One region of the Halomonas sp. HAL1 genome, then DNA from elsewhere that is predicted to be linked to it. Evidence: predicted binding sites of a transcription regulator. Region 1 holds the regulator's gene; each other region holds the start of a gene.
What was found. The regulator LexA, encoded in region 1, represses DNA repair genes until DNA is damaged. The targets are predictions, from matches to a motif close to TACTGTNTANNTANACAGTA.

Region 1 (8,192 bases):
TGAACACGCTAGTGCGAGCAGGGCAGTCGCTGACGGCACCTCGTAATTTAGTGGTGGTCTCGCTCATCCTGGTATTTGGAATAGGTGGTATGCAGTTTGGGGGCGGCCAATTTACCCTGCAAGGCGTGAGCTTGGCTGCACTGGTAGGTATTGCGTTGAACTGGCTATTACCCAAGGCGCAAGAGGGCGAGTAAAGTCATCCTCTTTAACGCTGTGAGCATCGTATGAGTGGCAAGTAGGAGGGTAGGCTGTATGAGTAACGAACTAACCGCATCCTTCCCCATTCTAGGGATTGCTGCCTGGAGCGGTACCGGCAAAACGACGCTGTTAGAGAAGCTGCTGCCTCTATTAGCTGCGCACGGTTTGAAAGTAGCCGTGATTAAACATGCTCACCACTCGTTTGAAGTAGACCAGCCTGGAAAGGATAGCTATAAACTGCGCAGTGCGGGCGCGGCGCCTGTACTAGTCGCTTCACGGCAACGATTTGCACTGATGCAGGAAACGCCCGACCAGGAAGAGCCCGATTTAGCCGAGTTAATAACCATGATGGTGCCGCACCATCCCGACTTAGTGATTGTCGAAGGCTTTAAAGCCTGGCCGATCCCTAAGCTGGTGCTTTATCGCGATGGCGTGGGTGACTCGGCCATTTTAACTGACCCATGGGTCGAGGCGGTTGCATTAAGCGCGCCATCGCCTATTGATTTAACTTCTTGCGTAGCGCAGTTAAATCTTGATGATAGCGACGCAATCGCGCGCTGGATAGTGACCTGGATAAACGCAAAAAAGCAAACCGTGGCTTCAAAAAAGGAAAGGTGACCAACATGCATCTAACCCACCTCAACACCCGGGGCGAAGCCAACATGGTGGATGTCGGCGATAAACAAGAAACGCGCCGCGAAGCCGTCGCCTCGGGGCGCATTGTAATGCTGCCTGAAACGCTGACGTTGCTCAGCGAGGGGGGATTACCGAAAGGAGATGTCCTGGCCACCGCCCGTATCGCGGGTATTCAGGCGGCAAAACGCACCCATGAATTGATTCCGCTCTGCCATGCCTTGGCGCTATCAAAGGTGTCGGTTGAATTCGAGATCGACATGGCCGAGTCCTGTGTGCATGTAACGTCGCTGTGTCGTTTAAATGGTCGCACCGGTGTTGAGATGGAAGCGCTGACGGCCGTTTCAGTCGCCTGCTTAACCCTCTACGATATGTGCAAAGCGGTCGATAAGGGCATGCGTATTGACGCGATCCAGCTCGATAGCAAGCAGGGCGGCCAACGCGGGGATTATCAGCGTGTGAATAGGCAGTCGCCTATCGTGACGGGCGAAGGCACGTCAGGAGAAGTAAGCCTGGGTGAGCGCTGTCCCTCCCCCTGTGTGCGGGTTAAATTTCTGGCTGAACTGCGCGAGCGGGTAGGTGAAAGCGAGGCGACTGTCGGGCTGGACCAGCTTGCTAGTCGCGATATCAGTGGTTTAAAAGCAGCGCTGGCCGAGCGCGATGATCGGTTTAAATTGCTTACTGATCAGCGTACGTTATGCGCCATTAATCAGGTAATGGCAAACGATGATGCGCTAGTGACCGATGATGACGAAGTGGCGTTTTTCCCACCGGTCACAGGGGGGTAACGGTGGATATTAAGGTAGCGGTGCAAGCAGCGCCATTCTCAATGGACTACGGCTATAGCGATGCATTAGCCGGGCGCAGCAATATTGGCGCGGTGGTGAGCTTTACCGGACTGGTGCGTGATTTCAATGAAACGCCCGATGTGACGGGGTTAACACTGGAACATTACCCCGGTATGACCGAGCGCACGCTAACGGAGATTGGCGAGCAGGCTTGGCAGCGTTGGTCGCTACAAGCGGTGCGGATAATTCATCGCGTCGGTTACCTGGGCCCTGGCGACCCCATCGTGAGAGTGCTAGTGGCTAGCGCCCACCGCCGGGAGGCGTTTGAAGCCTGCGATTTTATTATGGATTTTTTAAAAACCCAGGCGCCTTTCTGGAAGAAAGAGCACTCCACTCAGGGAGAATATTGGGTCAAAGAACGCCACTCTGATCAAGAAGACGCGGCACGCTGGGAGTGAGTTTGCCACGTCTTGCTACTCCGCAATGATGCACCACTAACGATTGGCAGCATTGTCTAGGGTGATGGCCTCTGGCATTTCGGCGGCCATAATCTGAAGATGCACATCGGGCAGGTGCTGCATATGCTCCGCCAGCCAGTGTACCAAGCGAGGCTGCAGTGCTTGGCGAAGGTCGGCCAGTGTGTCGGCGGCAATCTCATCAAGCTGATCATCCAGCCAATCACTAAAGCTATCTTCATCCAGCGGGCTGGCACCCGTCGCATCCAGCATCAAACGTCCAATGCGCGCCCAGCCCGTATCAGTCGCGGTCACTGGTAGTGCTAGGTACAAACTGCCACGACGTGCCGTACTGGCGTCTTTTACTTCCAACCCTGGGTGAGGAACCACACTGTTTTGACTGACGATGCAGGGCGGCTGGGGATAGCGTGCCTCGCAGCGCAGCCCTTGGTTATCAAAGCTGATTAAATCGCCATTAACTGGCGACAAAGGTGCGCTAATCCCTAATTGACTGGCAATTGCCTGATGCGCCTGCTGATGCCTTGCTTCGCCGTGGACGGGCATCAGATGCTTCGGCTTAATCCATTGATAGAGTTTGATTAGCTCATCATGCGCGGGGTGCCCAGTAGCATGTAACTCGGGATGGTTGATTTCGTCGTAAATACGAACACCTAACTGCGCTAAACGTTTTTTTAGCTGTTCAATAGGGCGTTCGTTGCCTGGAATGGCCTTAGCCGAGAAGATGACATTATCGCCGGGCTGAAGATCAACAAAGGGATGGCGGCCCTGAGCAAGGCGCTGAAGCGCGGCACGCGCCTCACCCTGGCTACCGGTGGCGATAATGACCACTTCATCCGGGGGGAGATAACCCAGGTCGTGATTGGGTACCAGCGGCGGTAAGTCATCCATATAGCCAAGCCCACGCGCAACGCTAACCATTCGCTCCATTGAGCGCCCCATTAAGCTGATGCGACGGCCACACTGATGCGCTGCGCGCCCGATAGCCAATACCCGCGCAAGGTTACTGGCAAAACAAGAGACAACTACACGGCCCTGGCAGTTAGCGAGGGTTTTTACCAATGCTCTCGCCACATCACCTTCACTGCCGGAGTGGCCTGGCATGGGGGCGTTGGTGGAATCGCCGACCACTAAATCGACCGGGGCCAGCGCTCTAAACTGTGCCGCGCTCACCGGAGAGCCGATAAGCGGCTCAGGATCAAGTTTCCAGTCACCGGTATGTAAAACACGATAGCCACCAGCCATTATCATGATGGCACAGCTTTCAGGTATTGAATGCGTCAACGGCAAGTAGCGTAGCGTAAACGGCCCGCTTTCAAGTGCCTCACCTGGTTCGATGACATGAATAGCAGCGCTGCTAAGTTGATGTTCAGCAAATTTAAGACGTAACAGCCCCGCGGCTAATGGCGTGGCATAAATAGGACAATTCCACATCGGCCAGAGCCAAGCGACGGCACCTATATGGTCTTCATGGCCGTGGGTAATAAATAGTGCTTTCGGGACTATCCCTAATGCTTTTGGTGTATCAAGATTAGGCACTTGTAGCGGTGAGTTGGGGAGATCCTGGCGAATCATCATGCCGCAGTCGACGACAATCCAGTGATCGTCGTAGCCGTAGAGCGTTAGATTCATACCAATCTCACCGCATCCCCCCAGCGGCAACATGCGCAGCGGAGGACGACGACGGGGACGAATTTGAACGCGTGAAGAGTGCATCAGTTATGAAAAGCCTAAAAAGTAGTGACTCAACTATACGGGAAGGCAGGGGCGGCTAACAATCATCCTTGGCCTTCCGATACACTATGCAACCTAAGCCGTTGGTTTGTCATAATTACCTTAGAAATAGGTCAAGAGTCGCTCACATGTCCCATTATTATCGTTTAGTTGTGTCCTGCCCTGATCGGGTAGGTATTGTGGCCCGAGTATCGAGCTTTATTGCTAAGCAAGGGGGGTCTATCACTGAAGCAAGCCAGCACTCCGATTTAGAAACGGGCTGTTTTTTTATGCGTTACGAAATCTTGGCGGATTCAGTGGGGATGTCGGTGGAGGCGCTACGTGCAGCGTTCGAGCCGGTGGCGATCGAATTTGATATGCAGTGGTCATTGGTGGATACACAGCAGCGCCGCCGGGTGGTGTTGATGGTCTCTAGAGAGTCACACTGCTTGGTAGATTTGCTTTATCGCTGGCAGGCGGGTGAGTTGGATTGCGATATTGTCGGCGTCATTTCCAACCATGACGATATGCGTTCATTGACCGAGTGGTACGGCATTCCTTATCACTATGTGCCAGTAGACCCCGATAACAAGCAAGTGTCGTTTGCCAAGGTGCAAGCAGAAATCGATAGTGCGCGTGCTGATTGCGTTGTGTTGGCGCGTTATATGCAAATTCTGCCGCCTGACCTGTGCGCACGCTATGCAGGGCGGGTAATTAATATACATCACAGTTTTTTACCCTCTTTCGCTGGGGCGAAGCCCTACCACCAGGCATATCAGCGGGGTGTGAAGCTGATTGGCGCCACCTGCCACTACGTCACCGAGGAACTCGACGCGGGCCCGATTATCGAACAGGATATTCATCGCGTTAGCCACTGCCATACCCCAACCGATTTAGTCCGCTTTGGGCGTGATGTTGAAAAAGCCGTTCTCGCACGCGGTTTACGCTGGCATCTTGAGGATCGTGTTTTAGTGCATGGCAACAAGACCGTGGTATTTAGCTAACGCTCGTAAAGTGAGAAGCCGCTATGTCGTTCGCACAAACTGTACTGGCGCCCTGGGCGCTGATATTCACCTCGCTACTCTCGTTAGGCGTAGTGGTGTGGGCTCTTTGGCGGCGGCCCTGGAAAGCGCTACTGGAAGACAATGCCCTTCAGCACCGTTGGTTAGGCGCAACGCTGGCAGTGGTGCTGATGTGGCAGCTACGCGCTCAGGCGGTCGACTGGCTAACGCTGCATCTCGTCTTTACGGTATTGATGACACTCGTGTTTAAAGCGCCACTAGCGCTGCTCAGCAATGTACTCATCAATGTGGCAATGGTGGTTATCGGCCGCAATGAGTGGACGCTGCTGGGCGCGAATGTACTGGTAACGGGCATTGTTCCGGCTGCCATTATTGGCACAGTGTGGCGGCTGGTAGATCGCCGCCTGCCGGATAACCTGATGGTTTTTCTATTTGCCTGCGGATTTTTTGGGGCGGCGTTGGCAACATTAGGGGCAGGGCTGGCTGCCGTGCTGCTGATTATCGTGGCAGGCACAGACCCTAACGCTATCTATCTTGCTCAGGAGTATGCACGCTTCTTACCTCTACTAATGCCTTCAGAGGCGTTTATTACCGGGATGCTGCTGAGTATTTTGCTGGTCTATCATCCTAATTGGGTGGCCACCTTTAATGACCACCGCTATATCGACATGCAGTAGCGACGGTGGTTAGCCCAGTGCTTGACCATTACCGCCACGAATAACGCCAACGCCGACACCTTCGATATCGAGTGACTGTGAACGCAGGTCGATTTCAATGGGCGCAAAGTCTGCATTTTCCGCAAATAGCGTTACTTGGTGGCCCTGGCGTTTGAAGCGCTTGACGGTTACCTCATCATCTAGGCGCGCGACTACAATCTGGCCATCGCGCACCCGCTCGGTACGGTGAACTGCCAATAAATCACCTTCTAAAATACCAATATCCTTCATCGAAAGGCCTCGCACACGCAGCAAATAATCGGCTTTAGGAGTGAAGTACTCGGCTGGCAGAGGGCAGTAACGGTCAATATGCTCAGCAGCTAGGATAGGGCTCCCGGCGGCTACTTCGCCAATCACCGGTAGGCCAGCAGGCGAGGCTTCAATATTGGCAGCGGGCAACGCGCTTACGGTGCTTTCTACTACCTCTTGGGGCTCTTGATTAGGTAGGCGAATACCGCGTGACGTATTGCGAATAATGCGAATAGCGCCTTTACGCTCTAGCGCGCGCAGGTGCTCTTCCGCTGCGTTAGGTGAACGGAAACCCAGCGCTTTCGCAATTTCAGCACGGGTCGGAGGGTAGCCAAATTCGCCCATGGTCTTAACAATAAAATCAAATACGTGCTGTTGGCGAGCGGTTAGCGGACGCGACATACCAGACTCCAATAATAGTGAATAGACAGTAACAAAATAAATGTCGACTTAATCGATAAGTGGTTAAGTATACAGTATGTTCCTCTGTCCAGTATATGTCTTGTCAACCCCTATCTAGAAAGGCCCCGAATTTTTCCTAATCGTTTTAAACTAAGCTTCTACTGATATAGGCAGCCATATTTCATCAGAAAATCAAGCGTTGAGCCCACCAACGTTATGGCATAGTATTTTGCTATGTTTTAAACACTCGTTTCCCCGGAGAGCGGCATGGCTCAATCTGATACGGTAACTCGAATACTCGACACCGCGGAAGTGCTGTTTGCTGAGCGAGGTTTTGCTGAAACATCGCTGCGCAACATCACTAGCAAAGCGCGCGTCAATTTAGCGGCGGTGAATTACCATTTTGGTTCCAAAAAAGCCTTAATTCAGGCCGTGTTTTCACGCTATCTGGACCCGTTTACCCAGCGTTTTCATACCGCGCTTGATGAGCTTGAAGCCCAGCATGCAGGGCGCGTTATTCCGTTGGAAACGCTACTCGAAACAATGGCGACTACCGTGCTGGCAGTGCCTGCCGAGCGCAACAGTTTAAAGGTGTTTATGCGCTTGCTGGGCCTGGCCTATAGCCAAGCGCAGGGGCACCTTAGGCGTCATATTCAGCAAGAGTATGGTGATGTGTTTACCCGCTTCACCGAGCTAGTGCGTCAAGCAACGCCCGACTTGCCTGACGCGGAACGCTTTTGGCGGCTACACTTTATGCTTGGTACGGTGATTTTTACGCTTTCAGGCCTTGATGCACTGCGCGATATCGCTGAAAAGGATTATCACGAGCAGGTCACCGTGCGGGATTTGGTTAGGCGGTTGCGCCCGGTAGTGGTGGCTGCCATGAATGCACCGTTGCCCCCAGCACTTGAAGAAGGAAAATATGCGAACGCCCAAGCTCGCTGAGCTTCCCCCTGTAGAGGACATCTGGTTGGAAATCGATACCACCCAGCAGCAGCTACGCTGTTGGCGAGGGCCGAAGGTGTTGCATGAGTGTGAGATATCGTCTGGCCTCGCGGGCATTGGTGAGCACAATGGTAGTGGCAAAACACCCCATGGTTGGCACTATATAAGAGCCGCGATTGGCAGCGGGATGCCTGATAATGCGGTATTCCGTGGTCGTCGCTGGACGGGTGAGGAATTTTCTCCTGCGCTAGCTGAAGCATATCCGAAGCGGGATTGGATTTTGACCCGCATCCTGTGGCTATGCGGATTAGAAAAAGGCGTGAACCGTGGTGGACAGGTCGATTCACAGCGTCGCTATATTTATCTTCATGGTACGCCACCTGATCAGCCCATGGGCGTTGCTGCATCCCACGGATGTATTCGTTTACGCAATAGTGATTTGCTCTATATCTTTTCGTTAGCGTTACCAGGTACCCCCGTTTGGTTGCACGGCGGTCGTCAGTCGTTTGACTAATCCGTTTTGACACCGCTAGACGATCGTCTAGAATCACCGCCTCTTTTTTAATGGACCTATCACGATGACTCAACCGTTAGGCCCGGTCATGCTCGACCTTGAAGGCCCGAAATTAACGGCCGCAGAAAAGCGCTTGCTGCTAGAACCGTCGGTAGGGGGGGTTATTCTGTTTGCCCGCAATGTCGAGAACGGCTATCAAGTACGCCAACTCTGCAGCGATATTCGACGTGTGCGTGCGGACTTATTGCTTGCTGTTGATCAAGAGGGTGGCCGCGTTCAGCGCATTAAAGAGGGGATGACGCGCCTTCCCGCCATGGCTCGCATTGGGGAGTGTTATAGCGCCAATCCCGATGACGGTCTTGCGCTCGCAAAAGATGCTGGCTGGCTATTGGGCATGGAAATGGCTGCCTGCGGTTTGGATCTTAGCTTTGCTCCGGTACTGGATGTCGAAAGCGGCGTCTCAAGTGTTATTGGTGACCGAAGTTTTAGCCGCGATCCGCAGCATGTGGCTCAGCTTGGCAGCGCCTTTATTCAAGGGC
Region 2 (8,192 bases), 1.6 Mb from region 1:
AGCTCAATAGAGGCACTGTAGTCGGCGCCGAACTGGCTAGCCGCCCGGGCACGCTCGCGTTGGGCCTCTAAGGCCTGCTGAAAGCCCTCTTCATCGAGCGTGACGCCGCGTTCGCGGCACACATCAGCGGTGAGATCAAAAGGAAAGCCGTAGGTGTCGTAAAGCTTAAACACCGTTTCACCCGGCAGCACCTTACCATCCAGCTCGGCTAAGGCTGCATTTAACAATCCCATGCCGTGGTCCAGGGTGCGCGCAAACTGCTCTTCTTCTTTCAACAGCACCCGAGTGATCTGGTCATTCGCCTCGCGAAGCTCTGGATACGCATCGCCCATTTCAGCATCCAGCGCGTCCACCAGCTTGTGGAAGAACGGCTCTACGGCGCCCAGCTTGTGGCCATGACGAATCGCACGGCGAATAATCCGACGCAGCACATAGCCGCGCCCTTCGTTGGAAGGCAGTACACCATCGGCAATCAGGAAGGCACAGGAGCGAATGTGATCGGCAATCACGCGCAACGAAGGTGTAGCGGTGTCTGGGTGCCCGGTAGCTTTAGCGGCAGCCTGCAGCAAGCTCTGGAACAGATCAATTTCGTAGTTAGAGTGCACGCCCTGCATAACGGCGGCCACGCGCTCCAAGCCCATACCGGTATCGATAGAGGGCTTGGGCAACGGATTCAGCGTACCTTGGCTATCACGATCAAACTGCATGAACACCAGGTTCCAGATTTCGATGTAGCGGTCGCCATCTTCTTCCGGGCTACCGGGAGGGCCGCCCCATACCTCTGGACCGTGGTCAAAAAAGATTTCCGAACTCGGACCACAAGGGCCGGTGTCGCCCATTTGCCAGAAGTTATCTTCGTCTAATTTGGAAAAGCGCTCGGGGTCAATACCGATCTCGTCTTTCCAGATACGTTCAGCTTCGTCATCGCTGACATGCACCGTGACCCACAGCTTCTCTTTAGGCAGACCCAGCGTTTCGGTCAGAAATACCCAGGCAAAGCGTATGGCGTCGTGCTTGAAGTAGTCGCCAAAGCTGAAGTTGCCCAGCATTTCAAAAAACGTGTGGTGACGTGCGGTATAGCCGACATTGTCTAAATCATTATGCTTACCGCCTGCGCGTACGCAGCGCTGCGCAGATGTTGCACGCACGTATGGGCGTGGGTCGCGACCCAGAAACACATCTTTGAAAGGCACCATGCCGGCATTGGTAAACAGCAGCGTCGGGTCATTGCCCGGCACTAAAGAGCTGGTGGGTACAATCGTATGTCCCTGCTTTTCAAAGAAGGTAAGAAAGGCCTGTCTGATTTCTGCGCTTTTCATAGGGTATCCGTAACAAGAAAGCGTGGTGTCCCAGGGCGCTGTCGACGCTACCCTCAGGGGTCGCAAAGGGGCCATTATAGCGCAGTTGTCAAACGACTAAAGCCGCACTTAGTGGCAGAGAGGCAAACTACTAGGTAGAAAAGCGTAGGAGAGCGCTATTAGAAAGGTAAGAGAAGGCGTTTTACAGGCAGGGGGAAAGTATTACAGACAAGAGAAAATATATTACAAGCAGGAGAAAAATTATTACAGACAGGAGAGCGCGTAGCGGATTTGCTCAAAATCGAAGCCACGACTAGCCAGAAAGCGCTCGCGTCGAGCGCGCTCTTTAGGCGTCTCACCAGGGCTATCGAAGCGTCGCGCCAGCGTTTCCCGGGCTAGCTCGAACCAGTCAACCTGCTCCCCTTCTTCCACCTCTTCAAAAGCGGTATTAAGGGTTTCCTGATCAACGCCGCGTTGGCGAAGCTCGCCTTTAATACGAATAACACCCTGGCCGCGCAGAATGCGCGAGCGTACGAAACTAGCCGCAAAACGCGCATCAGACTGCAGGTCCTGTTCGGCCAGAGCGTCTAAACACTCATCGATAGCGGTATCGTCGAAGGCTTTTTTCTTCAAGCGCTGTGCTAGCTCGGCGCGAGAGTATTCGCGCCGAGCCAGTAGGCCAATCGCGATGTCACGGGGCGTGGCATCGCGCTGAGACATAAAGGCCATTAGATTATCTCAGTTAGAACAGACTTAGAGCAGATCGTCATCGTTGGCATCCACTTCGGCCGCTGCTTCGGTAGGTGCACCTTCCTTCTCCTTTTTAGGATCAGGCTTGGCCAAGAGCTGCTCACGAATCTGTGTTTCGATTTCGAGCATAATGTCTGGATGCTCTTCCAGGTAAAGCGCGGAGTTTGCTTTACCCTGGCCGATTTTCTTGCCTTTATAGCTGTACCAAGCACCGGCTTTATCGACTAGGTTGCACTGCACGCCCAGGTCGATGACCTCGCCAGCGTGGTAGATACCCTTGCCATAAAGGATTTGGAATTCAGCCTGACGGAATGGCGGTGCCACTTTATTTTTGACTACTTTCACGCGGGTTTCGTTACCGGTGACTTCATCGCCCACTTTCACCGAGCCTGTGCGGCGAATATCCAGACGCACGCTGGCATAGAACTTAAGCGCGTTACCACCGGTAGTGGTTTCGGGTGAACCAAACATCACGCCGATCTTCATGCGGATCTGGTTGATGAAGATCACCAGGCAGTTGGCGTTTTTGATATTACCGGTGATCTTACGCAGCGCCTGTGACATCAAACGTGCCTGTAGGCCAACATGGGTATCGCCCATTTCGCCTTCGATTTCAGCGCGCGGGGTCAACGCAGCGACAGAGTCGATAACAATCACGTCAACACCGCCGGAACGCACCAGCATATCGGTAATTTCTAACGCCTGCTCGCCAGTGTCCGGCTGGGAAATCAGTAGATCATCCAGGTTGACGCCTAGCTTTTCGGCATAGCTCGGATCCAGAGCGTGCTCGGCATCCACGAACGCACACACTTTGCCTTGCTTTTGCGCTTGCGCAATCACCGAAAGGGTCAGCGTTGTCTTACCCGAGGACTCCGGACCAAAAATTTCAGCTACGCGGCCAAACGGCAGCCCGCCGATGCCAAGTGCGATATCCAGACCCAACGAACCCGTGGAAACCGACGGCATGACCACACGCGGTGCGTCACCTAGACGCATGACGGTGCCCTTGCCGAACTGACGGTCGATTTGGGTGAGTGCAGCGTTTAGCGCTTTTGTGCGGTTGTCATCCTGAGCCATTCAGAGATTCCTCATAACAAGCTGTATAATTACCCAGTAGTATGCCAAAGATTGTGCCGTAAACAAATCCTTGATCACGCTTTCTCTTAACTATTTTCCTACCCCTACCCCTGCTTGCCTGCCTTCACCCGCGCATCCAGGCGTGCCACCAGCCCTGCCAGCGCCTGCCGCACTGCCTGCTCGCGCACTGCTTGGCGATCCCCAGGGAAGTGGAAACACTCGGCTTGCTGCTCAGCGGTATCACCCCAGGCGAGCCAAACGGTACCCACCGGCTTTTCAGCACTACCACCATCCGGCCCGGCCACCCCACTAACGGCAACGCCCAAGCCCGCACCGCTTTCCCGGCAGGCGCCTTGCACCATCGCTTTCACTACTTCTTCGCTCACCGCCCCATGTTCTGCCAGTATAGCGTCTGGCACGCCGAGCAGGCGGCTCTTAGCCGCGTTCGCATAGGTCACATAGCCCGTTGTAAAGTAAGCAGAGCTACCCCCCGTGCTGGTAATCGCACTAGCAATACCACCGCCCGTGCAGGATTCAGCGGCGGTCACTTCCACCTTCAACTGCTGACAAAGCCGCCCTAGGCGCTGAGCTAGCAGCGTCAAATCAAGATTTTTCAGGCTAGATACGCTGGGCACTATGGTCGCTCCTTCAAGTGAGTCGTCTGTTCAGCGTAGAATACTGTGTTTAGCTTTCTCAAAGAAATTGCTCAATCAGGACGCCCATGTCACAGGCCATTCCCCCTAACACGCCAATGATCACGCAGTATTTAAAGATCAAACGCGAACACCCCGAGGTTCTGCTGTTTTACCGAATGGGGGATTTTTACGAGCTGTTTTTCGACGACGCCAAGCGCGCCGCCGCACTGCTGGATATTACCCTTACCCAGCGCGGCCAGTCGGGGGGGAAGCCGATCCCGATGGCGGGTGTACCTTACCATAGCGCTGAAGGCTATTTGGCGCGTCTGGTCGCTGGCGGTGAATCGGTAGCGATCTGCGAACAGATAGGCGACCCCGCGACCAGCAAAGGGCCTGTTGACCGCCAAGTAGTACGTATCGTCACCCCCGGCACGCTCCACGATGAAGCGCTGCTCGATGCCCGCCGCGACAACGTACTGGTATCGGTCTCCCCCGGTAAAGATAGCTGGGGCCTTGCCTGGCTAGAACTCTCTAGCGGCCGCTTCAATGTATTGGAAGTTGAGAGCGAAGCCGAAATGCTCGCCGAGCTTACTCGCCTCTCCCCTGCTGAGTTGCTGGTGCCCGAAAGCCTGACGCTACCCGATGCCTGGTCGCAAAAGCGCAGCCTGCGTCGCCAGGGCGAGTGGCTGTTTGATTTGGAGAGCGCCACCCGCAGCCTGTGCGATCAGTTTGAAGTGCAGGATTTACGCGGCTTTGGCTGCGCACACTTAACCACCGCACTGATTGCCGCCGGAGTGCTGATTGATTACGCCCGCGACACTCAGCGCTCGCGCTTGCCCCACGTGACCGCGATTAGCGTTGAGAATCGCGACGATGCAGTAGTGATCGACGCCGCCAGCCGGCGTAATCTGGAAATCGATATTAACCTGGGTGGCAACAGCGACAACACCTTGGCGAGCGTGCTGGACACCTGCACCACCGCTATGGGCTCGCGGCTACTCAAACGCTGGCTGAATCGTCCGCTGCGCCAACGAGAGATTGTCCAAAACCGCCATGCAGGCGTGGCGTTGCTAAGCCTAGTTGCCGCTTACATGTCACTGCGCGAGACGTTGAGCGATGTGGGCGATGTGGAGCGCATTCTGGCCCGGGTCGCGCTGTACAGCGCCCGGCCACGGGATTTGGCGCGTCTGCGTGACGCCCTGGTCACTCTGCCTACCCTTGAACAGCAGTTGGGCGAGGTAGAGAACGGCAGCGCGCTGGATAGCCTGCGCCCGCATATCCGCCCCTACCCTGAAATGGCTGACATGCTCAGCCGCGCGCTAGTTGAGAATCCGCCGGTGGTGATCCGCGATGGCGGGGTGATTGCCAACGGCTTTGATGCCGAGCTCGACGAGCACCGGGGCATGGCCGAGAACGCGGGCGACTATCTTGTTCGGCTGGAAACCCGCGAGCGCGAGCGTACCGGACTTGCTAATCTCAAAGTCGGCTATAACCGGGTACATGGCTACTTTATCGAGCTGCCGCGCTCCCAGGCGCAGCAAGCACCCGCTGACTATATTCGCCGCCAGACGCTGAAAAACGCCGAGCGTTTTATCATTCCTGAACTCAAAGAGTTTGAGGATAAGGCGCTGTCGGCTAAATCCCGCGCACTGACCCGTGAAAAATGGCTTTATGACCGCCTGCTGGGCGAGCTGAATGACAGCCTTCACGCGCTACAAAGCACTTCTCAAGCGCTTGCGGAGTTGGATGTGCTGTGCGCCTTTGCCGAACGCGCCGAGGCGTTGAGCTGGGTGCGCCCGACGCTGAGCGAGGCCACAGGCATTCGTATCGAGGCGGGGCGGCACCCTGTGGTTGAACAGGTTAGCGAAACGCCCTTTGTGCCCAATGACGTTACGCTTAACCCCGACCAGCATATGCTGATTATTACCGGGCCTAATATGGGTGGTAAATCGACCTATATGCGGCAAACAGCGCTAATTGCTCTGCTCGCCCACTGCGGCAGCTTTGTGCCCGCCGATGCCGCCGAGATCGGTCCGCTGGATCGGATATTTACCCGCATTGGCTCGTCGGATGATCTGGCAGGCGGACGCTCCACCTTTATGGTCGAGATGACCGAAACGGCCAATATTTTGCACAATGCCACCCAGCAAAGCTTGATTTTGATGGATGAAATTGGCCGCGGCACTAGCACCTTTGACGGGTTATCGCTGGCCTGGGCGAGTGCGGAATATCTTGCCAAAGGGCGCGCGCTAACGCTGTTTGCCACCCACTATTTTGAGATGACCGCCTTACCCGAACATATGGAGGGCGTGGCCAACATACACCTGACGGCGACCGAGCATGGCGACAGCATCGTGTTCATGCACCGCATTGAAGCAGGCCCGGCTAGCCAGAGTTACGGTTTGCAGGTCGCTCAATTAGCGGGCGTACCTGGTCATGTGATTAAACGGGCCCGTGAGAAGCTGATGAGCCTGGAGCAGCGCGATGTAGATAACACAGCGCAAGCGCCGCGAACGGCTCCCCAGCAAAACGACCTGTTTGCAGCCGCACCGCACCCGGTGGTGGAGGCATTGGAAAATGTCGATATGGATGGTTTAACGCCGCGGGAAGCGCTATCGCTGTTGTATCAGTGGCGAGACCTGATCTAATGGTGCTTATAGAATGAAAGGCGATAAGTGAGATTCAGGTGCCAGGGCAGGTTGAAGCGAGGGTCTTTCGACAGGGCCGGAAAATGTTCCCGACAATTCCGGCATTTCCGCCATCCATGGCGGTCAGATGTCGAAAGTAGCGCCCACGGACGGGTTTACAGCGCCCTCGCGGAAACCTGTACTGGCATTGCTACCAACTGGAATCATAAGGCGCTTGCCGCCAGGTAGGCGCACCACTAGAATGTCGCTCAAACTTTTAGCTTATAAAAAACGGCTGATTTATAACCATTCACGATTGACCATGGCCAGGAGCTACCTGGCCCTGCAAGAGGGATAGCAAGATGACGTTTGTCGTTACCGAGAACTGCATCCAGTGCAAATACACCGACTGTGTGGAAGTCTGCCCGGTCGACTGTTTCTACGAGGGCCCGAATTTCCTGGTCATTCATCCTGACGAGTGTATTGACTGCGCACTGTGTGAACCAGAATGCCCCGCTGAGGCGATATTCTCAGAGGATGAGCTGCCAGATGGGCAAGAGGCGTTTATTGAGATTAACGCTGAAATGTCAGAAGTATGGCCCAATATTGCCGAAAGGAAGGATCCGCTGCCTGACGCCGAAGAGTGGGACGGCAAGCCCGGTAAGCTTGAGAAGTTAGAGCGTTAAGCTTAACTCACGCCTGCTCTGCTGTTACTTTATAACCAGCGCTTTTTTTTGAAAAAAGCGCTGGTTTTTTATGGGGTTGCCAAGCGTGCATTGCCAAATAAGAGGCAAAAAAAAGGCGACCCGTAGGCCGCCCGCTCCAAGCACTTCCTCTGACCACTCCCTGTATCAACTTCCTCAGATGTCTTCCCTGCCGGGGCTCACCTCTCTGTATCGCCCGGCGCATCCGTCCTACATCCCGTTGCATCCTGTCTGAAGCATCCTTGCCTCCCCTTGTCCTGCGTGTATTGTGGCAGATCACGTCGGCTTCTCAACAAAGCCAAAATGCAAAAAGGCGAGTCTTAGCGACTCGCCTTAATTCCACAATTATCTTTAAAAACAAAAGCTTAAATTTGAATTAGTGGAAATTTTCGTTTCATCTTACCCCAAACCAAGCGATTCTCGTCGGCATTTGTAAGACATCTCTTACAAAATCTTGAGATATTACTTACAAACCTCACTCAATATTGGCGCTTTACTGACCTTTGATCGCTTTCAGGCCAGGATACGTGACATCTTCAAGCTCGGCCTCAATCACCAACAGACGGTTGTATTTAGCAACGCGATCAGAACGGCACAGTGAACCCGTTTTAATCTGACCGGCGCAGGTACCTACCGCCAAATCGGCAATAGTGGTGTCTTCCGTTTCACCAGAGCGGTGCGAAATTACCGCTGTAAAGCCTGCATCCTGGGCCATCTTGATGGCATCCAGCGTCTCGGAGAGCGAGCCGATCTGGTTGAACTTGATCAGGATAGAGTTACCGATCTGCTCATCAATACCACGCTTAAGAATCTTGGTATTGGTCACGAACAGATCGTCACCCACCAGCTGTACTTTAGCGCCCAGCTTGTCGGTCAGCGCTTTCCAGCCTGCCCAGTCGGACTCGTCCATGCCATCTTCGATGGACACGATTGGGTAATCGGCGCACAGGCCTGCTAGGTAATCAGTAAAGCCTTGGGCGTCGTAGCTTTTGCCTTCACCGGAAAGGTTGTACTGACCGTCTTTGTAGAATTCTGAAGAAGCACAGTCCAGCGCCAGCGTGACGTCTTTTCCCAGCTCGTAGCCAGCATCGGCAACGGCTT
Region 3 (8,192 bases), 270 kb from region 1:
CCTCCTCCTGGCGTTGCTGCTCGGCAGCCTCTTGCTGGCGGCGCGCCTCTTCGACTTCACGTTGACGCTCAGCAGCGGCTTCCGCCTCGGCCTCGCGTTCAGCAGCCTCAGCGGCTTGTTGCTCAGCCTGCTCTGTCGCTTCTTGAGCCCGGCGCTCTGCCTCTGCTTCAGCTGCCTCTCGCGCGGCTTCTAATGCTTGCGCTTCCTCTTCGGCTGCCTGCTGGGCAGCTTCTTCGGCCGCTTGCTGTTCGGCGGCGGCTTGCTGCTCACTGGCCGACGGCTCTGCTGGTGCATCGGGCTCAGTAGGCGCTTCAGCCGGTGCATTCATCGCCGCTTGTTGTTCCGTTGCCTGCTGAGCCTGGTCGGTAAAGGTCTCTGTACTCACCAGCGTTGCTTGAACAATCGAAGAGCTATCGGGCTCTGCGTTGCGGGTCGGCAAACTGATTAAGCTAAACACGACAATCGCAACGTGCACAGTTATCGCCAGCACAGTCGGCCACTTATAGCCGACATCTTGAGGATCACGCGGAGTATTTACTGCCATGTGCGCGTTGCCCTTACCCATCTTGCGGCGGCTCAGAAAGCAGCCCCACGTTAGCCACACCAGCACCTTGTAATGTGCTCATCAAGACAACAATTTGTCCATAGGCCACATTGCGGTCACCACGCACCATTACTGGCGTGCCGGGACGTCGCTCTAAAATCGTGGTTACCCGCGCGGCCATCTCATCCAGCGAGACTGAGTTGGAGTCTTCCCCCAATGTGATGAAATACCCACCCTCGCTATCAACCGAAATGACAATGGGGTCATTATCTTCCTGCGTCTCTATAGGCTGAGAGGTGACTTGCGGCAATTCAACTTGTACGCCCTGGGTTAACATGGGCGCCGTAATCATAAACACAACGAGCAGCACCAGCATGACGTCAATGAAAGGGACCACATTGATCTCCGCCATTGGTTTGCCTTTACCGCTGCGATTGAAAGGTCCTTGCATGGCTGTCTCCCTTAACTCGCGCTTGGCTTGCCATCACGACCTTGCAAATTACGGTGCAGGATAGCGTGGAACTCCTCGGCAAAATCTTCATATTTACCGAGTAAGCGAGAAGATGTATTGGACAAGCGGTTATAAAAAATGACCGCTGGGATAGCCGCAAACAGACCCATGGCCGTCGCGATCAATGCTTCAGCAATCCAGGGAGCAACCGTTGCGAGCGTCGCTTGTTGGGTCAGTGACAGCGCTTGGAATGACCCCATGATGCCCCATACGGTACCGAAAAGACCGATATAGGGGCTGGCAGACGCAACCGTCGCCAGAAACACCAGATGTTGGGTTAGACGATCTTCTTCACGTGACCAGGCAACGCGCATGCTGCGTTGCACGCCTTCCAATACGGTATCTGCATCCCGGGTTTTAGGCATTAAGCGGTTAAACTCGCGAAACCCTGCTTGAAAAATATGCTCGGCACCATGGCGTGGATCATCAGCGGGGATTTCACGGTAGAGTTCATTTAAGTCGACACCCGACCAAAAAGACTCCTCAAACTGGTTGTACTCTTGCTTGGCACGACGCATTGCAATACTACGCTGGAAAATCACCACCCAAGAGAGGATCGACCCCACCAACAGTAGCAACATAACCAGCTGCACCACGGTGCTGGCATTCATTATTAAGTGGGGAATGGACATGGTGTTATCGTTCACAGGTGCCCTCATCAATCTATTAGGGTCGGTATTGCCGACGCAGTGAATGACCTCTTGGTTAAGAGGCCCGGATCAAACTATTAAGCGATTCTGGCCATGCTTTAGGTCGCATACGCTCGACGCTCAAGCAGGCTATCTCGACTGTCGCTGAGCAGAGGAGTTCCTCATTACGCCAAACTTGCTGTTCAAATGTCATTCGACAGCGACCAATGTCGGTGACATGAGTACTAATCTCCAGCATGTCATCGAGGCAAGCCGGTTTCGCATAGTGACAGGCCAAGCGGTATACCACTAGCTGCGTGCCTTCGTCTAGCAGCGTTTGCTGATTTAGGTTCAATTGGCGTAGCCATTCGCTACGCGCCCGTTCCATAAACTTCAAGTAGTTAACGTAGTAGACAATGCCGCCTGCGTCAGTATCTTCCATATAAACACGCAGCGGCAGGCGATAACTATCGTTAGCCAAATCACTCACGGACGGCGCTCCCCTTCCATGTCGGTCGCCTGCTCGTGGGGCACACGTTCAAAGTGCAGCCACGCTTGGCGGGTCACGACACGCCCGCGTGGTGTACGCATCATTAGGCCCTGTTGAATCAGATAGGGCTCAATCACATCTTCAATGGTGTCACGCTCTTCACTGATAGCAGCGGCGAGCGAGTCAATGCCCACTGGCCCGCCGTCAAATTTGTCGATCATGGCCAGCAGTAACCGTCGATCCATATGATCCAGGCCGTGGTGGTCCACATTGAGCATATTGAGGGCAGCATCGGCTATGGCGACATCGACCACACCGTTGCCTTTCATTTCAGCGTAATCACGCACACGGCGTAATAGCCGATTAGCGATTCGTGGCGTACCGCGGGAGCGGCGGGCGATTTCAATCGCGCCGTCGTGGCTAGTTTCAACCCCCAACAGGCGCGCCGAGCGCGAAACAATTTCAGTTAGCTCTTCAAGATTATAAAACTCAAGCCGCTGAACGATGCCAAACCGGTCGCGCAGTGGAGAGGTCAATAAACCTGCCCGCGTCGTCGCCCCCACCAGGGTAAAGCGGGGCAAATCCAGCTTGATAGAGCGCGCAGCCGGACCCTCGCCAATCATGATATCCAGCTGAAAATCTTCCATGGCCGGGTATAGCACTTCTTCGACCACCGGCGAAAGACGATGAATTTCATCGATAAAAAGCACATCGCCAGGCTCAAGATTGGTCAGCATGGCAGCGAGATCCCCCGCCCGCTCCAACACCGGGCCAGAGGTCGACTTCATTCCGACCCCCATCTCGGTGGCAATAATATGCGCAAGTGTCGTTTTACCTAACCCAGGCGGGCCAAATACCAACGTGTGGTCCAGGCTCTCTTCACGCAGCCGTGCGGCGCCAATAAAGATTTCCAACTGCTCGCGGACACGCGGCTGGCCAATATAGTCATCCAGCCGCTTAGGGCGAATTGCGTAATCAATGCGCCCCTCCCCCTGTTCGGGCTCAGCGGCGATCAGCCGATCGTGTTCTAGCATAAGTGCTCTTCTTAATAACGATTACAAAATGACAGCGTCGAATTGACGTTTGCTAATGCGAGCTCGCTTAGCCGCTCATGCGTTGGGTGAGCGCGGCTTTAATCAGTGCTTCGGTGGACTGATTAGGGTCAATGTCGGCGAGCATTTTCGATGCCTCAGTCAGCTTGTACCCCAAGCTGACTAAGGCGGCTTCTGCATCGGCAAGGCTATCACGGGCGGATGCTCGGCCATTAGCGGCCTCTAGAGGCAGTAGTGCGTTACTGCCATCTTCCCACTCGGGGAAGCGGTCACGCATTTCGATAATCAGCCGCTCGGCGGTTTTCTTGCCCACCCCCGGCAGTGTTGTCAACGCCTTGCTGTCATCATCACGCACACAGCGCATAAAGGCGTCTTCATCCATACCTGATAAAATCGCTAACGCCAGCTTGGGCCCCACCCCATTGACTTTGATCAGCGCGCGGAAAAGCGCTCGTTCATGCTCTCTACCAAACCCATATAGCAAATGAGCATCGTCACGAATTGTTAGATGAGTAAATAATGAAACGCTTTCACCGACGGCAGGCAGTGCTACCAGCGTATTCATCGAGGTTTCCAGCTCATAGCCTACACCATGAACGTCGATCACAATCCAGGGAGGTTGCTTTGCCAGTAACTGGCCACTTAGACGTCCAATCATAAAGTCGCTCGCACAGGTGTTGAAATAATAAAACAAGAGGGTGAAAACAGACGTTTACTATAAAGCGACTCTGTACAGGTGACCAGTAGTTCAGCCACACGCAGAGTAACCGTTACAGCCGCCAGCGGCCTGTGGAGCGACGACGGGCCCGCGTTGGCGCGGCGGGTAGGCCGTAGCCACTAAAGGCATGCGTTAACGCAATCGCTAATGCATCTGCGGCATCAGCCTGGGGAGTAGCAGAAAGCTGCAGAATAGCGGTCACCATATGCTGGACTTGCTCTTTGTCCGCGCCGCCCTGGCCTGTCACCGCCTGTTTAATCTGCCGCGCGGCGTACTCGGCAAGGCTCAATCCATGATTGGCCATGCAGACAAGCGCCGCCCCCCGCGCTTGGCCCAGCTTGAGCGCCGAATCAGGGTTTTTGGCCATAAAGACACGCTCAATAGCCACTTGGTTGGGCCGATGCAAACCGACGACTTCGCTAAGACCGGAATAAATCTGTGCCAGTCGTTGTTCTAGCGCCCCTTCCGCCGTGCGAATACAACCACTTGCCACGTAGCAGGGCTTCACACCGACCACGTCGATTACCCCATACCCTGTCACGCGTGACCCTGGGTCAATACCCAGGATACGGACAGGATTAGCAGACTTTTTCTCATCCATGTCGTCGAAACTCGTTGGGGCTTTATACAAAAACACCGACGCCGGAGCGTCGGTGTTAGGCACTTAACCAACCACGTTATTCGGTGGCTGTTTCCGGCTTGGCCTTCTGGCGTAGACGGATGTTTAAATCTTTTAACTGTTCAGGACTGACTTCGCCTGGGGCATTCGTCATTAAGCAAGCAGCGCTTTGGGTTTTCGGGAAGGCGATGACTTCACGAATAGTCTTAGCACCCACCATCAGCATGACGAGGCGGTCCAAACCAAAGGCTAAGCCACCATGGGGCGGCGCGCCGTACTGAAGCGCATCCAGCAAGAAGCCGAATTTTTCTTGAGCTTCTTCTTCACCAATACCGAGGATCTCGAAAACGGTGCTCTGCATGGTTTGGTCGTGGATACGAATAGAGCCGCCGCCCAATTCGGTACCGTTGAGCACCATATCGTAAGCGCGCGAAAGTGCGCTCGCTGGGTCGGCCTTTAGCTCTTCCGGGCTGCAAGAAGGCGCGGTAAAGGGGTGGTGAAGCGGGCTGAGGCGGCCATTGTCGTCAGCTTCAAACATCGGGAAGTCGACTACCCACAGCGGTGCCCATTCCTGAGTGTAGAGCTCAAGGTCAGCGCCCAGTTTGACGCGCAGCGCGCCAATGGCTTCGTTGACGATACGGGTTTTATCTGCACCAAAGAAGATGATATCGCCATCTTCAGCGCCTACCCGATCGAGCAACTCTTCAACAATATTTTCCATGAACTTAACGATCGGCGACTGCAGACCCTCAAGTCCTTTAGCGCGCTCGTTGACCTTGATCCACGCCAAGCCCTTGGCACCGTAGATGCCGACAAACTTGGTGTATTCGTCGATCTCTTTACGCGACAGCTTAGCGCCACCGGGTACTTTCAGCGCCGCTACACGACCATCATCCGCGCTGGCCGGGCCAGAGAAAACTTTGAAATCGACTTGCTGCATCAGATCGTCGACATCAGTCAATTCAAGCGGGATGCGCAGATCCGGCTTATCAGAGCCAAAGCGATCCATTGCTTCCTGCCAAGTCATGCGCGGAAATTCAGGTAGTTCGGCTTTTAACACGTCCTGGAATAGCTGACGAATCATGGATTCAGTAATGCCCATGATGTCGCTCTCTTCCACAAACGACGCTTCAATATCAATCTGAGTGAACTCAGGCTGACGGTCGGCGCGCAGATCTTCATCGCGGAAGCACTTGGCGATTTGGTAATAGCGGTCAAAACCGGCCACCATCAACAGCTGCTTAAAGAGCTGTGGTGACTGGGGCAGTGCAAAGAAACTTCCCGCGTGGGTACGGCTTGGCACCAGGTAATCGCGGGCACCTTCAGGCGTGGCACGCGTGAGTACCGGTGTTTCGATATCCAGGAAGCCCTGGCTTTCGAGATAAGCACGTACGTTGTGAGAAATGCTCGAACGCAGGCGTAGCTTCTCAATCATGTCCGGACGGCGAAGGTCGATATAACGGTGCTTTAAGCGCACCTCTTCGCCTACCTTGCCATGCTCATCCAGTTGGAAAGGCGGTGTAATCGCAGTGTTGAGTACTTCGACCTCTTTCGCCAATATTTCAATCATGCCTGTGGGCATGGTGGCGTTTTGAGTACCTTCAGGGCGCAGCCGAACACGTCCAGTGATACGCAGGACATACTCACTGCGGGCACGGTCGGCAGTGGCGAACGCCTCGGCGGTATCAGGGTCGACCACGAACTGAGCGATGCCATCGCGATCGCGCATGTCGAGGAAAATGACCCCACCGTGGTCGCGGCGGCGATGAACCCATCCGCATACCGTAACCGTTTGATCCACCAAAGTTTCGTTTAGCTGGCCGCAATAATGGCTGCGCATGTCAAATCCTGTTCTGTTACGTGGCAATTAATGTGTCGCGGGCGTCCCCGACCCTGACTGCCGCAGTTATGCTGCGGCGCCTTTGTCACTGGGAGTAACGCTTTTGGGAGTAGCACTGGAATCACTTGATTTAGCGGTCTCTGTGGAGGCAGTTTTACCATCAGCAACCAGATTCTTTTTGCTACCCGTTTTGAAATCGGTTTCGTACCAACCGCCGCCGGCCAAGCGGAAACCCGCGGCCGAGACCAGCCGTTCCAAGCCATCGCTTTGGCATGTAGGGCAATCCTTCAACGGATCGGCACTAATTTTTTGCAATTTTTCCAGGCGATGGCCACAGGCCTTGCACTCATATTCATAGATGGGCATGTTATTGGCTCCTAAAAAGCTCAACCCTGACAGATTCAGTACTGACAGACCTAGTCCGGTAAGACCAAGTGCTGAAAGAAAAGAACAGTGGCGAACACAAACGCTGCCAAGCTGCCAATATGTGGCCAGTCGGGATAAATTCCAAGGCTGCGGTTGATAAGCGCCGCCATTATACCCTTTTGTGACCCCTGCCGAGCAAGGTTATGCAGCCTTCGGCAGTTAATGGAGAGAATAAAATGTCTAATGCAGTAATACTGGACGCGCAAAGCCTCGGCCCAGGGATCAACTTAAGCGCTATTAGAGAGTCAGTCACACACCTTGAGGTGTTTGAGCAAAGTACCACCCAGCAAGCACTTGAACGCCTAGCGGATGCCGACATCGCCATTGTTAACAAGGTGGTACTTGACGCTGAAACGTTACAGCAGTTGCCTAAACTCAGGCTGATATGTGTGCTCGCTACGGGGCTTAATAATATCGATCTTGAAACGGCAAAAGAGCAGAATATCGAGGTTAAAAACGTCGCGGCTTACGGCACCGCCAGTGTTTCTCAGCATACCTTGATGCTGATGCTGACATTAGCCAATCGGCTTCCGCTTTATCAGCGTGATGTCGCGGCAGGCGAATGGCAGCGTAGCGCCTTTTTCTGTTTGCAAGACTACCCAACACTGCAGTTGTCAGATAAACATTTAGTCATGGTGGGGCAAGGTGAGCTAGGCACAGAAGTGGCACGCCTAGCGGAGGCGTTTGGCATGCGCGTGACCTTCGCCGCCAGGCCGGGCAATGAAGCCAATGATAAGCGTCCTGCGCTGGATGACCTGCTCCCAGAAGCAGATGTGATCAGCCTACATTGCCCGCTTAGTGACGCTACTAAGCATTTGATTAATCGACAGCGTCTGACCAGTGCAAAGCCATCACTACTGCTGATCAACTGCGCCCGCGGCGGAGTTATCGACGAAGTCGCTGCACTAGAGGCGCTGCGCAGTGGCAAGCTGGGCGGCTTGGGCGTTGATGTACTGCCTGCAGAACCGCCCAGAGACGGCCATCCACTGCTCGATGCACTTCACGAGCCGCTCAACTTAATCGTAACGCCTCACAACGCCTGGATTACACCGGAAGCGCGCCAGAATATTGTCAGCCTGACGGCGAATAATATCCGCGAATGGAAAAGTGCTTAAATAGAAGTATTAGCGCATTATGTGATAGCACTAGGGTCTAAGCAGGCCCTAGTGAGTTGCAAAATGGCTAGGGGCGTGGCAATTATCCAAGACCTCAAGTTCGACGTGGGTGACTTGCGCCCCCTCCGGTCCTTGCCATAGCCATTCGCTCAGGACTTTGACCGAATCGGAGTGGCCACACATCAGCACTTCGACACGTCCATCAGGCAGGTTTTTAGCGTAACCGGTAAGGCTCTGCTGAAGCGCTT

Region 2: the regulator LexA is predicted to act here: its motif matches at 3,145-3,164, upstream of recA (recombinase RecA).
Region 3: the regulator LexA is predicted to act here: its motif matches at 3,953-3,972, upstream of ruvA (Holliday junction branch migration protein RuvA).

The regions. Positions count from the first base shown of each region.
Region 1 covers NZ_CP130610.1:2,288,653-2,296,844, reverse strand. The annotation lists gene Q3Y66_RS10750 (uracil-xanthine permease family protein) at 1-194, shown strand, start outside; gene mobB (molybdopterin-guanine dinucleotide biosynthesis protein B) at 253-816, shown strand; gene moaC (cyclic pyranopterin monophosphate synthase MoaC) at 822-1,619, shown strand; gene moaE (molybdopterin synthase catalytic subunit MoaE) at 1,622-2,077, shown strand; gene Q3Y66_RS10730 (ribonuclease J) at 2,114-3,724, opposite strand; gene purU (formyltetrahydrofolate deformylase) at 3,955-4,809, shown strand; gene Q3Y66_RS10720 (energy-coupling factor ABC transporter permease) at 4,833-5,504, shown strand; gene lexA (transcriptional repressor LexA) at 5,514-6,194, opposite strand; gene Q3Y66_RS10710 (TetR/AcrR family transcriptional regulator) at 6,462-7,139, shown strand; gene Q3Y66_RS10705 (L,D-transpeptidase) at 7,117-7,653, shown strand; gene nagZ (beta-N-acetylhexosaminidase) at 7,718-8,192, shown strand, end outside.
Region 2 covers NZ_CP130610.1:731,222-739,413, reverse strand. The annotation lists gene alaS (alanine--tRNA ligase) at 1-1,319, opposite strand, end outside; gene Q3Y66_RS03515 (regulatory protein RecX) at 1,563-2,027, opposite strand; gene recA (recombinase RecA) at 2,052-3,125, opposite strand; gene Q3Y66_RS03505 (CinA family protein) at 3,230-3,763, opposite strand; gene mutS (DNA mismatch repair protein MutS) at 3,847-6,408, shown strand; gene fdxA (ferredoxin FdxA) at 6,750-7,073, shown strand; gene eno (phosphopyruvate hydratase) at 7,585-8,192, opposite strand, start outside.
Region 3 covers NZ_CP130610.1:2,014,161-2,022,352, reverse strand. The annotation lists gene tolA (cell envelope integrity protein TolA) at 1-544, opposite strand, end outside; gene tolR (protein TolR) at 558-995, opposite strand; gene tolQ (protein TolQ) at 1,007-1,702, opposite strand; gene ybgC (tol-pal system-associated acyl-CoA thioesterase) at 1,761-2,174, opposite strand; gene ruvB (Holliday junction branch migration DNA helicase RuvB) at 2,171-3,208, opposite strand; gene ruvA (Holliday junction branch migration protein RuvA) at 3,276-3,884, opposite strand; gene ruvC (crossover junction endodeoxyribonuclease RuvC) at 3,997-4,545, opposite strand; gene aspS (aspartate--tRNA ligase) at 4,622-6,403, opposite strand; gene Q3Y66_RS09445 (FmdB family zinc ribbon protein) at 6,470-6,769, opposite strand; gene Q3Y66_RS09440 (D-2-hydroxyacid dehydrogenase) at 7,006-7,944, shown strand; gene Q3Y66_RS09435 (acylphosphatase) at 7,993-8,192, opposite strand, start outside.